Regions from separate parts of the Gelidimonas denitrificans genome, predicted to be linked through region 1. Evidence: predicted binding sites of a transcription regulator. Region 1 holds the regulator's gene; the other holds the start of a gene.
What was found. The regulator sigma-54, encoded in region 1, starts transcription at its own class of promoters, with help from an activator protein. The targets are predictions, from matches to a motif close to TGGCANGNAANCTGCTTT.
Positions count from the first base shown of each region.

Region 1 (4,175 bases):
GGAAAATGCATTGTTTTTAACTATACTCCCTGTTTTTAAATGGTTATGCGAGGCTTCGCAGCGGATGCGCATGCGGCGGCCAGACCGGCGCGAAGAAGCCGGCGATCATGTCCGGCGTTACCTCCGCCAGCGTGGCCGGATTCCACTGCGGCGCGTTGTCCTTGTCCACCACCAGCGCCCGCACCCCTTCGATGACTTCGCCCTGCTCGAAGCAATGACGCACCATGGTGCGCTCCATGCGCAGGCAATCGGCCACGCTCAGTGCGGCGCTGCGCCGGAGCTGCTCCAGCGTCACGCACATCATCAGCGGCGAGCGTTTTTGCATGAGGGCCAGGGTCTGTTGCGCGAACGGCGCATCGTCCTGCGCCAACGATTTGATGATGGCCGGCACTGTATCCTGTGCGAAATGGCGATCGATTGCGGCCCGATGGACCGCCAGCAGGCTGGCCTCGGGCGCAATGCCGTGGTTGAAGCCGGCTGCGAAGTCGCATATGGCCGTTCGCACATCGATATCGTCGCCCGACTGGAGCATGTCTGTTAGCCGCACCAATTGCGCCGACGGCAGGAAGAAATCGGCCAGGCCGGCGTACAAAGCGTCTGCGGCTGTGATGATGTCGCCGGTAACGCCCAGATAGGTGCCGAGTTGCCCCGGACACCGCGACAGAAAATAGCCGCTGCCAACATCCGGGAACAGGCCGATATTGACTTCCGGCATCGCCATCTTGGTGCGTTCGGTCACGATGCGCAGCCGGCTGGCGGGGCCGGCTTGCGCCACGCCCATGCCGCCGCCCATCACCACGCCATCCATCAGCGCGATATACGGTTTCGGATAGTGATGGATCAGGTGGTTGAGCGCATATTCTTCGGTGAAAAAATCTTCCAGCAAGGCGCTGCCGCCACGCGGCGTCGCGATGCCTATATCGTAAAAGAATCGAATATCGCCGCCCGCGCAGAAAGCTTTTTCGCTGCTGCTGCGGATCAACACCGCGTGGATGCCGGTGTCGGCGCGCCACGCCAGCAGCACTTCAGTAATAGTTCGGATCATCTCCAGCGACAAGGAATTGAGCGCCTTGGGACGATTCAGAGTGATGCAGCCGATCTGGTTTTCGGTCGAAATGTGAACGTGTTCTGTCATGGTGAAGGTGCGCCTTGGCTGGAATGGTGAATTTACGTAAGTTTTATCTACTGATGTCACTCAAAAATTCGGAATTCTTTTCAAGTGTTGCAAGCACTGCGCGTATCTGGCATCAGTTTTAATCAGGTGTCAAAAAGGGCGCATCTTGCGCCCTTGATTGTTGCGAGTCGAATTGTTCGACTCTGCGTATCTCCTCTCAGGAAACCGCGGATTCTTCCGGCAGCTCGGGTTCTCCGTCCAGGTGCTTGATGGCATCGTGTGGGCGGTCTTGTACCTTGCCTTTGTGCTTGATGATCTGGCGGTCGAGCTTGTCGATCATCGTATCAATGGCTGCGTACAGGTTTTGGTCCGCGCTTTCAGCGTGTAACGTTTTCCCGCTGAGATTCAGGTTGATTTCAGCGCGCTGCCGTTTTTCTTTTTCAGGGAGCTTGTCAACGCTCAGAATGAGCGCGATATCAATGACATGATCGAAGTGGCGCGTAATGCGCTCGACTTTGGATTGTACATATTCGCGAATGGCGGGGGTTACTTCGAGGTGATGTCCACTGATGGTGAGATTCATAAAGCACTCCTATGGAAATTGTCACTGCCTGCCTCGGGCCTGGTGGGCCGGCCAGAGCCAAAATGCAGCAACAGCAACTGCATTGCAAGGACTTCAGACGACTGGACTACAAAGACTTTCGCAAATTGACAGGTGGGATTTTGAGCGCTTCGCGGTATTTTGCGACGGTACGGCGAGCGATGACCATACCTTGCTCGCCCAGCATGTCGGCGATTTTACTGTCGGAAAGTGGTGTTTTCTGGTGTTCAGCTCCTATCAGTTGTTTGATGAGTGCGCGGATTGCGGTGGAGGAAGCTTCTCCTCCGGTTTCGGTGGCGACATGGCTGCCGAAGAAGTATTTCAACTCAAACATACCATGCGGTGTGAGCATGTATTTTTGGGTGGTGACGCGGGAGATTGTGCTCTCGTGCAGGTTTAGTGTATCAGCAATTTCACGCAAGACAAGAGGCCGCATGGCGACTGCGCCGTGGCTGAAAAAATTCCGTTGCCGCTCGACTATCGCTTGTGCAACCCGCAAAATCGTATCGAAACGCTGCCGCATATTTTTGATCAGCCACTTCGCTTCCTGCAGCTGCGACGTCATCGAGCCGCTTCCCTTGTCTTGCTTGAGGATGTTGGCATACAGCGCATTGACCCGCAGGCGCGGCATGACTTCATGGTTCAAACTGACTTGCCAGCCATTTTTGCCGGGCCTGACTATGACGTCGGGTACCACATAGTCGGCACTGCCGCTGCCGAAAATGGCGCCCGGATGCGGGTTGCATTGCCGGATTAGCGTCTGTGCTTCGCGTAAATCTTCATCGTCGCAATCGAGCAGTTTTCTGAGTTTGTTAAAGTCGCGTTGCGCAAATAATGCCAGGTGCTGTTCGACGATGGCCAGCGCCAGACGGCGCGTAACGAACGGCGCTTTAGGCAAGTGGCGGATCTGCAGCGCCAGACATTCCGACGGGCTGCGCGCGCCAACTCCGGCCGGGTCGAAGCTTTGCAGCAGGGCCAGCGCGAACGTCAGATCTTCCGGTTCGATACCGAGTTCGGGCGGCAAGCGAGCATGGATGGCGTCAAGAGACTCTTCCAGGTAGCCATTGTCATCGAGCGCATCGATCAGCAATTCCAGCAACGCGCGGTCGCGCTGTTGCTGCAAGCTTAAATGGGCTTGCTCCAGCAGGTGCTCGCGCAGAGTGCATTCGTGCGCGCCGAGCTGGGCCCGGCCGTCGTCGTCTTCCGGCGCTTTGCTGGTGCGCGCCACATCGTCAAAACTCCAGTCCGATGCGGCCGTCTGTGCATCGGGCGTATCCAATCCGGCATCTGCTTCGGCGGCGCTGCCGCCTTGCGTACCGGCTGGATCGGTTTCAGTTGAGGCTGTGGTGGCAGGGCTGGTGCTGATTACGCCATCGGCCAGCAAACGCACCGAATGGTCGAGCGGATCGTCCAGCCGTTCCAGCAGCGGGTTGTCGCACAGAATCTGTTCTAGTTCCTGATGCAGCTCCAGCGTCGACAGTTGCAGCAGGCGAATCGATTGCTGCAACTGCGGCGTCAGCGCAAGATGCTGCGAAGTGCGCAGCTGGAGTGATTGCTTCATACCGAAAGGACTTGTCGCATCAGGTGGTTTATCTTCACATGCGGAAATGTTCGCCCAGGTACACCCGCCGCACCGAGGCATCTTCAATGATGTCGTCGGGCTGACCGCTGGCCAGCACGGCACCCTGGTTGATGATATAGGCACGATCGCAGATGCCGAGGGTTTCGCGCACATTGTGGTCGGTGATCAGCACGCCGATGCCGCGCTCCTTGAGGAAACGCACGATGCGCTGAATCTCGATGACGGCAATCGGGTCGATCCCGGCAAACGGTTCATCGAGCAGGATGAAGCGCGGGTTGGTGCCCAGCGCCCGGGCGATCTCGACCCGCCGGCGTTCGCCGCCGGAAAGCGACAGCGCCTGATTTTCGCGCAATTTTTCAATTTGCAAGTCGGCCAGCAGCTTGTTCAGGCGTTCTTCAATGGCAGCTTTCGAGAGCGCTTTACCATTTTCTTTTTGCAATTCCAGTACTGCACGGATATTGTCCTCGACCGTCAGTTTACGAAAAACCGAGGCTTCCTGCGGCAGGTAAGACAGACCGAGTAACGCGCGGCGATGGATCGGCAGGCGCGAAATGTCGACGCCGTCGAGATCGATGGTGCCGGCGTCGGATGGCACCAAACCCACGATCATGTAAAACGATGTCGTCTTGCCGGCCCCGTTGGGGCCTAGCAAGCCGACCACTTCGCCGCTTTTTACTTCCAGCGAGATGTCGCGCACGACCAGCCGTTTGCTGTAACTTTTTTGCAGGCCGCGCACGCTCAGGGTACTGCCTGGGATACTGGATTGGCTCATCTTATTGGCCCTTTACAGTACGCGGCTGGATGGTCACCTTGATGCGCCCGTTGCCCGGCGTGCCGACACCGCTGGCGCTGTTGGTAACGTTGAAGAATTCGCTGCC
Region 1 covers NZ_CM146350.1:211,095-215,269, forward strand. Annotated here, with positions in the region: gene FKCLFG_RS01045 (enoyl-CoA hydratase/isomerase family protein) at 44-1,135, opposite strand; gene hpf (ribosome hibernation-promoting factor, HPF/YfiA family) at 1,332-1,697, opposite strand; gene FKCLFG_RS01055 (RNA polymerase factor sigma-54) at 1,804-3,276, opposite strand; gene lptB (LPS export ABC transporter ATP-binding protein) at 3,311-4,069, opposite strand; gene lptA (lipopolysaccharide transport periplasmic protein LptA) at 4,071-4,175, opposite strand, start outside.

Region 2 (4,175 bases), 1.6 Mb from region 1:
GGTGGACATGATGATCTGCTCGACCAAGCCAGTGCAGGAGCCGCACGAGGCCGATGCCTTGGTGTGCTTGCGCACATCTTCCAGCGTGAACAGGCCGTGCTCCTTGATCGCCTTGACGATGGTGCCCTTGCACACGCCGTTGCAGCCGCACACTTCGGCGCTGTCCGGCATCGATGCGGCCTTGGTGAAGCCTTCATGGCCGGCGTCGCCGGTGCTCGATTCGCCGAACATCAGGCTGTCGCGGATTTCGGCAATCGCCCGGCTTTCACGCAGCAGCTTGAAGTACCAGCTGCCGTCCACCGTGTCGCCGTACAGGCAGGCCCCGATCAGCTTGTCGTCCTTCAGCACCAGCTTCTTGTAGACGCCGCCTATCGGATCCGACAGGATGATTTCTTCGGTGCCTGCGCCGCCGGTGAAATCGCCGGCCGAAAACAGATCGATGCCGGTCACTTTCAGCTTGGTCGAGGTGACCGAACCCTGATAGCGGCCGATGCCGAAATTGGCCAGATGATTCGCGCAGACCTTGGCCATGTCGAACAGCGGCGCGACCAGCCCATATACATTGCCGCGGTGGTTGACGCACTCGCCGACCGAGTAGACGCGCGGGTCGTAGGTCTGCATCGTGTCGTTGACGACGATACCGCGGTTGCAATAGATGCCGGCCGATTCCGCCAGCGCGGTGTTGGGGCGGATGCCGACTGCCATCACGATCAGCTGCGCCGGGATTTCCAGCCCGTCGGTGAAGCGGATCGCCTTCACGTGGCCGCTTTTACCTTCGTCTTCGTCGCCGATGATGGCTTCGGTGTTTTTCCCCAGCAGGAAATGCAGGCCGCGATCTTCCAGCGCTTTCTGCAGCATCTTGCCCGCGACTTCATCCAGCTGGCGCTCCATCAGCCATTTCGGCAAATGCACCACGGTGACATCCATGCCGCGCAGCTTCAGGCCGTTGGCCGCTTCCAGCCCGAGCAAGCCGCCGCCGATGACGATTGCATGTGTATGTTTGGTGGCCGCGTCGATCATCGCGTTGGTGTCGGCAATGTCGCGATAGGCGATCACGCCTTGCAAGTCCTTGCCCGGCACCGGCAGCATGAACGGGTTGGAGCCGGTCGCCAGCAACAGGCGGTCGTATTCGGCGACGGTGCCGTCTTCCGCGATCACCTGACGCTTGACGCGGTCGATCTTGACGATCTTCTTGCCCAGATGCAGCGTGATGTCGTTTTCCACATACCAGTCGACATCGTTGAGCATGATGTCCTGCACGGTTTGCTCGCCGGCCAGCACCGGCGACAACAGGATGCGGTTGTAATTGGCATAGGGTTCCGCACCGAAGACGGTGATGTCATACACGTCGGGAGCGATCTTGCGCAGCTCTTCGAGCGTGCGCACGCCTGCCATGCCGTTACCAACCATTACCAGTTTCAACTTCTTCATCGCGATCCCCCAAGTAAATGTCTGTTGGCTTTACTTGAGCAAAATTGATGCCAGTGCGTTTCGTGGTGCATGACCGTGGCGAAATGCAGATTTGCACCCTAAAAGGGCATTTAACGCACGCAATCACACTGAAATAGTGCAACGCACAAAAATAACCCTTAGCCGATTTACGCCTTATCAATTAGTGCAGGCAAGTGTGTAAGCGTGTGCAGGCATCACGCAGGCGTATGGCATGGCGCTTGCATTAATGACGCGTATTCACATCAGGAGTCATCATGCAAAAAACATCGTTCTGGAAGGCCGGGCATACGCCGACGCTGCTTTCCGCCTTCTTTTACTTCGATCTCAGCTTCATGGTCTGGGTCCTGCTCGGCCCGCTGGCGATCCTGATTGCCAAGGACCTGGGCCTGTCGGACGCGCAAAAAGGCATGATGGTCGCCACCCCTTTATTGGCAGGCGCTTTGCTGCGTATCGTGATGGGCGTTCTGGTGGATCATCTGAAACCCAAAAAAGCCGGACTGATCGGCCAGCTGATCGTGATCGCTGGGCTGACGTGGGCCTGGCTGGGCGACTTGGGAAGTTACCAAAGCTTGCTGACATTGGGCGTCATCCTGGGTGTGGCCGGCGCGGCTTTCGCGGTGGCGCTGCCGCTGGCATCGCGCTGGTATCCGCCCGAACATCAGGGCACCGCGCTCGGCATCGCCGGCGCCGGCAACTCCGGCACTGCATTCGCGGCATTATTTGCGCCGTCGCTGGCAATCGCCTATGGCTGGCAAAACGTGTTTGGGCTGGCCCTGATTCCTTTGAGCGTGGCATTGGCGGTGTATATGACATACGCCAAAGATGCGCCGGCAGCGCCACCGGCGAAATCGCTGGTCGAGTATTTGCACATCCTGAAAGACAAGGATGCATGGTGGTTCATGTTCTTTTACAGCGTCACCTTCGGCGGCTTCTCCGGCCTGGCATCGTCGCTTGCGATTTATTTCAACAGCCAGTACGGCTTGTCACCGGTGGCTGCCGGCTATTTCACCGCCGCCTGCGTATTCGCCGGCTCGCTGGTGCGGCCGATGGGCGGCCGCCTGGCCGACCGGATTGGCGGCATCAAGGCCTTGTCGATCATGTATGTGCTGGCCGCAAGTTTCCTGCTGATCGCCAGCTTCGGCCTGCCGTCTGCGGTCGCGGCCGTCATCGTATTCACGCTGGCGATGCTGGCGCTGGGCACCGGCAACGGCGCAGTATTCCAGCTGGTGCCGCAGCGCTTCCGCAAGGAAATCGGCGTGATGACCGGCCTGGTCGGCATGGCGGGCGGGATCGGCGGCTTTTACCTGGCATCCAGCCTCGGTTATTCGAAGCAATTGACGGGCAGCTATCAGCTGGGGCTGTCCATATTCGCCGGGCTGGCAATCGTCGCGTTGCTCGGCTTGTCGATGGTCAAAGGCCGCTGGCGCACCACTTGGGGCAGCGCGGCGATGACAGCGGCCAAGATCTAATCAGGAAAGCATGGTCCACGAAAAGCACAAAAGGCACGAAAGGCACGAAAATGACGGATCTCGATCGCACATGAATGAGCATCCGATTCCAGCTTCGTACTGAACTGGGTATATTTTGTATACGCAATAAAAATATGCTGAAAATGCCATGAAAATACATATACCCACTGTTTTTACAAATTCATTGCCCATGAATTTTTTCGTGTCTTTCGTGGACAGAATTTGATTACCGACTGAGACAACACCATGCCACTGATCATCGCCGCCAGCCACGCCACATCCGCTGGGAAACGCGAACGCAATGAGGATTTTCTCGGCATGGTCACGCCCAACGAGCCTGAACTGTCGACCAAAGGCATGTTGGCCGCCATCGCCGACGGCGTCTCCGGCAACGAGGGTGGGCGCGAAGCGTCGGAATACGCGGTGCGCGGTTTGCTGGCCGATTATTACGCCACGCCCGATACCTGGCCGGTGACGCAGGCGCTGGAGCGCGTGATCAAGGCCACCAACGGCTGGGTCCAGCAACAGGGTTCGATCCGTGCGGAACTGGCCGGCATGGCGACCACGCTGACGTCCATCGTGCTGCGCGGCCGCTTTTACTATTTCGCCCATGTCGGCGACACGCGCCTGTACTTGCTGCGCGGCGGCGTGCTGTCCCGGCTGACCACCGACCATGTCTGGGACCGCCCGGAAATGCAGCATGTGCTCACGCGCGCGATCGGGCTCGACTCACGCCTGGCAATCGACCACGGCATGGGCGAACTGCAACAGCGCGATGTGTTTCTGCTGGCCAGCGACGGCGTCTGGGCGTCGATCACAGAATACGACCTGACCGCCCTCTTGTCCGAGGCGGCGCTGGGCCACAGCATCGAACACGCCAGCCAGGCCTTGCTGGATGCGGCGCTGGCAGCCGGCTCGCAGGACAATCTCAGCGCCCTGCTGCTGCGGGTCGATGCGCTGCCGCAGGAAAACCTGCGCGATGCGGTCTCGCTGTCGCGCGATTTGCCGCTGCCGCCCAGGCTGAAAGCGGGCCAGAGCATCGACGGCTATCGGGTCGAAGAACTGATCCATGCGTCGCAAGCGACATTGTTGTATCGGGTGCTCGATCCCACCACCCAGCGCAAGCTGGTGCTCAAGACGCTGCACCCCGACCATGCCAATGACGAGCAGGAACGCTCGGCTTTCGCGCACGAGGAATGGCTGGCAAAACGGGCGGTCGCACGCTTTTTTCCGCAGGTCATCACGCCGCAACGC
Region 2 covers NZ_CM146350.1:2,240,712-2,244,886, forward strand. Annotated here, with positions in the region: gene nirB (nitrite reductase large subunit NirB) at 1-1,431, opposite strand, end outside; gene FKCLFG_RS10470 (nitrate/nitrite transporter) at 1,707-2,921, shown strand; gene FKCLFG_RS10475 (protein kinase domain-containing protein) at 3,168-4,175, shown strand, end outside.
Region 2: a site for sigma-54 is predicted at 1,660-1,677, ahead of FKCLFG_RS10470 (nitrate/nitrite transporter). Genes of this name have one in related genera too.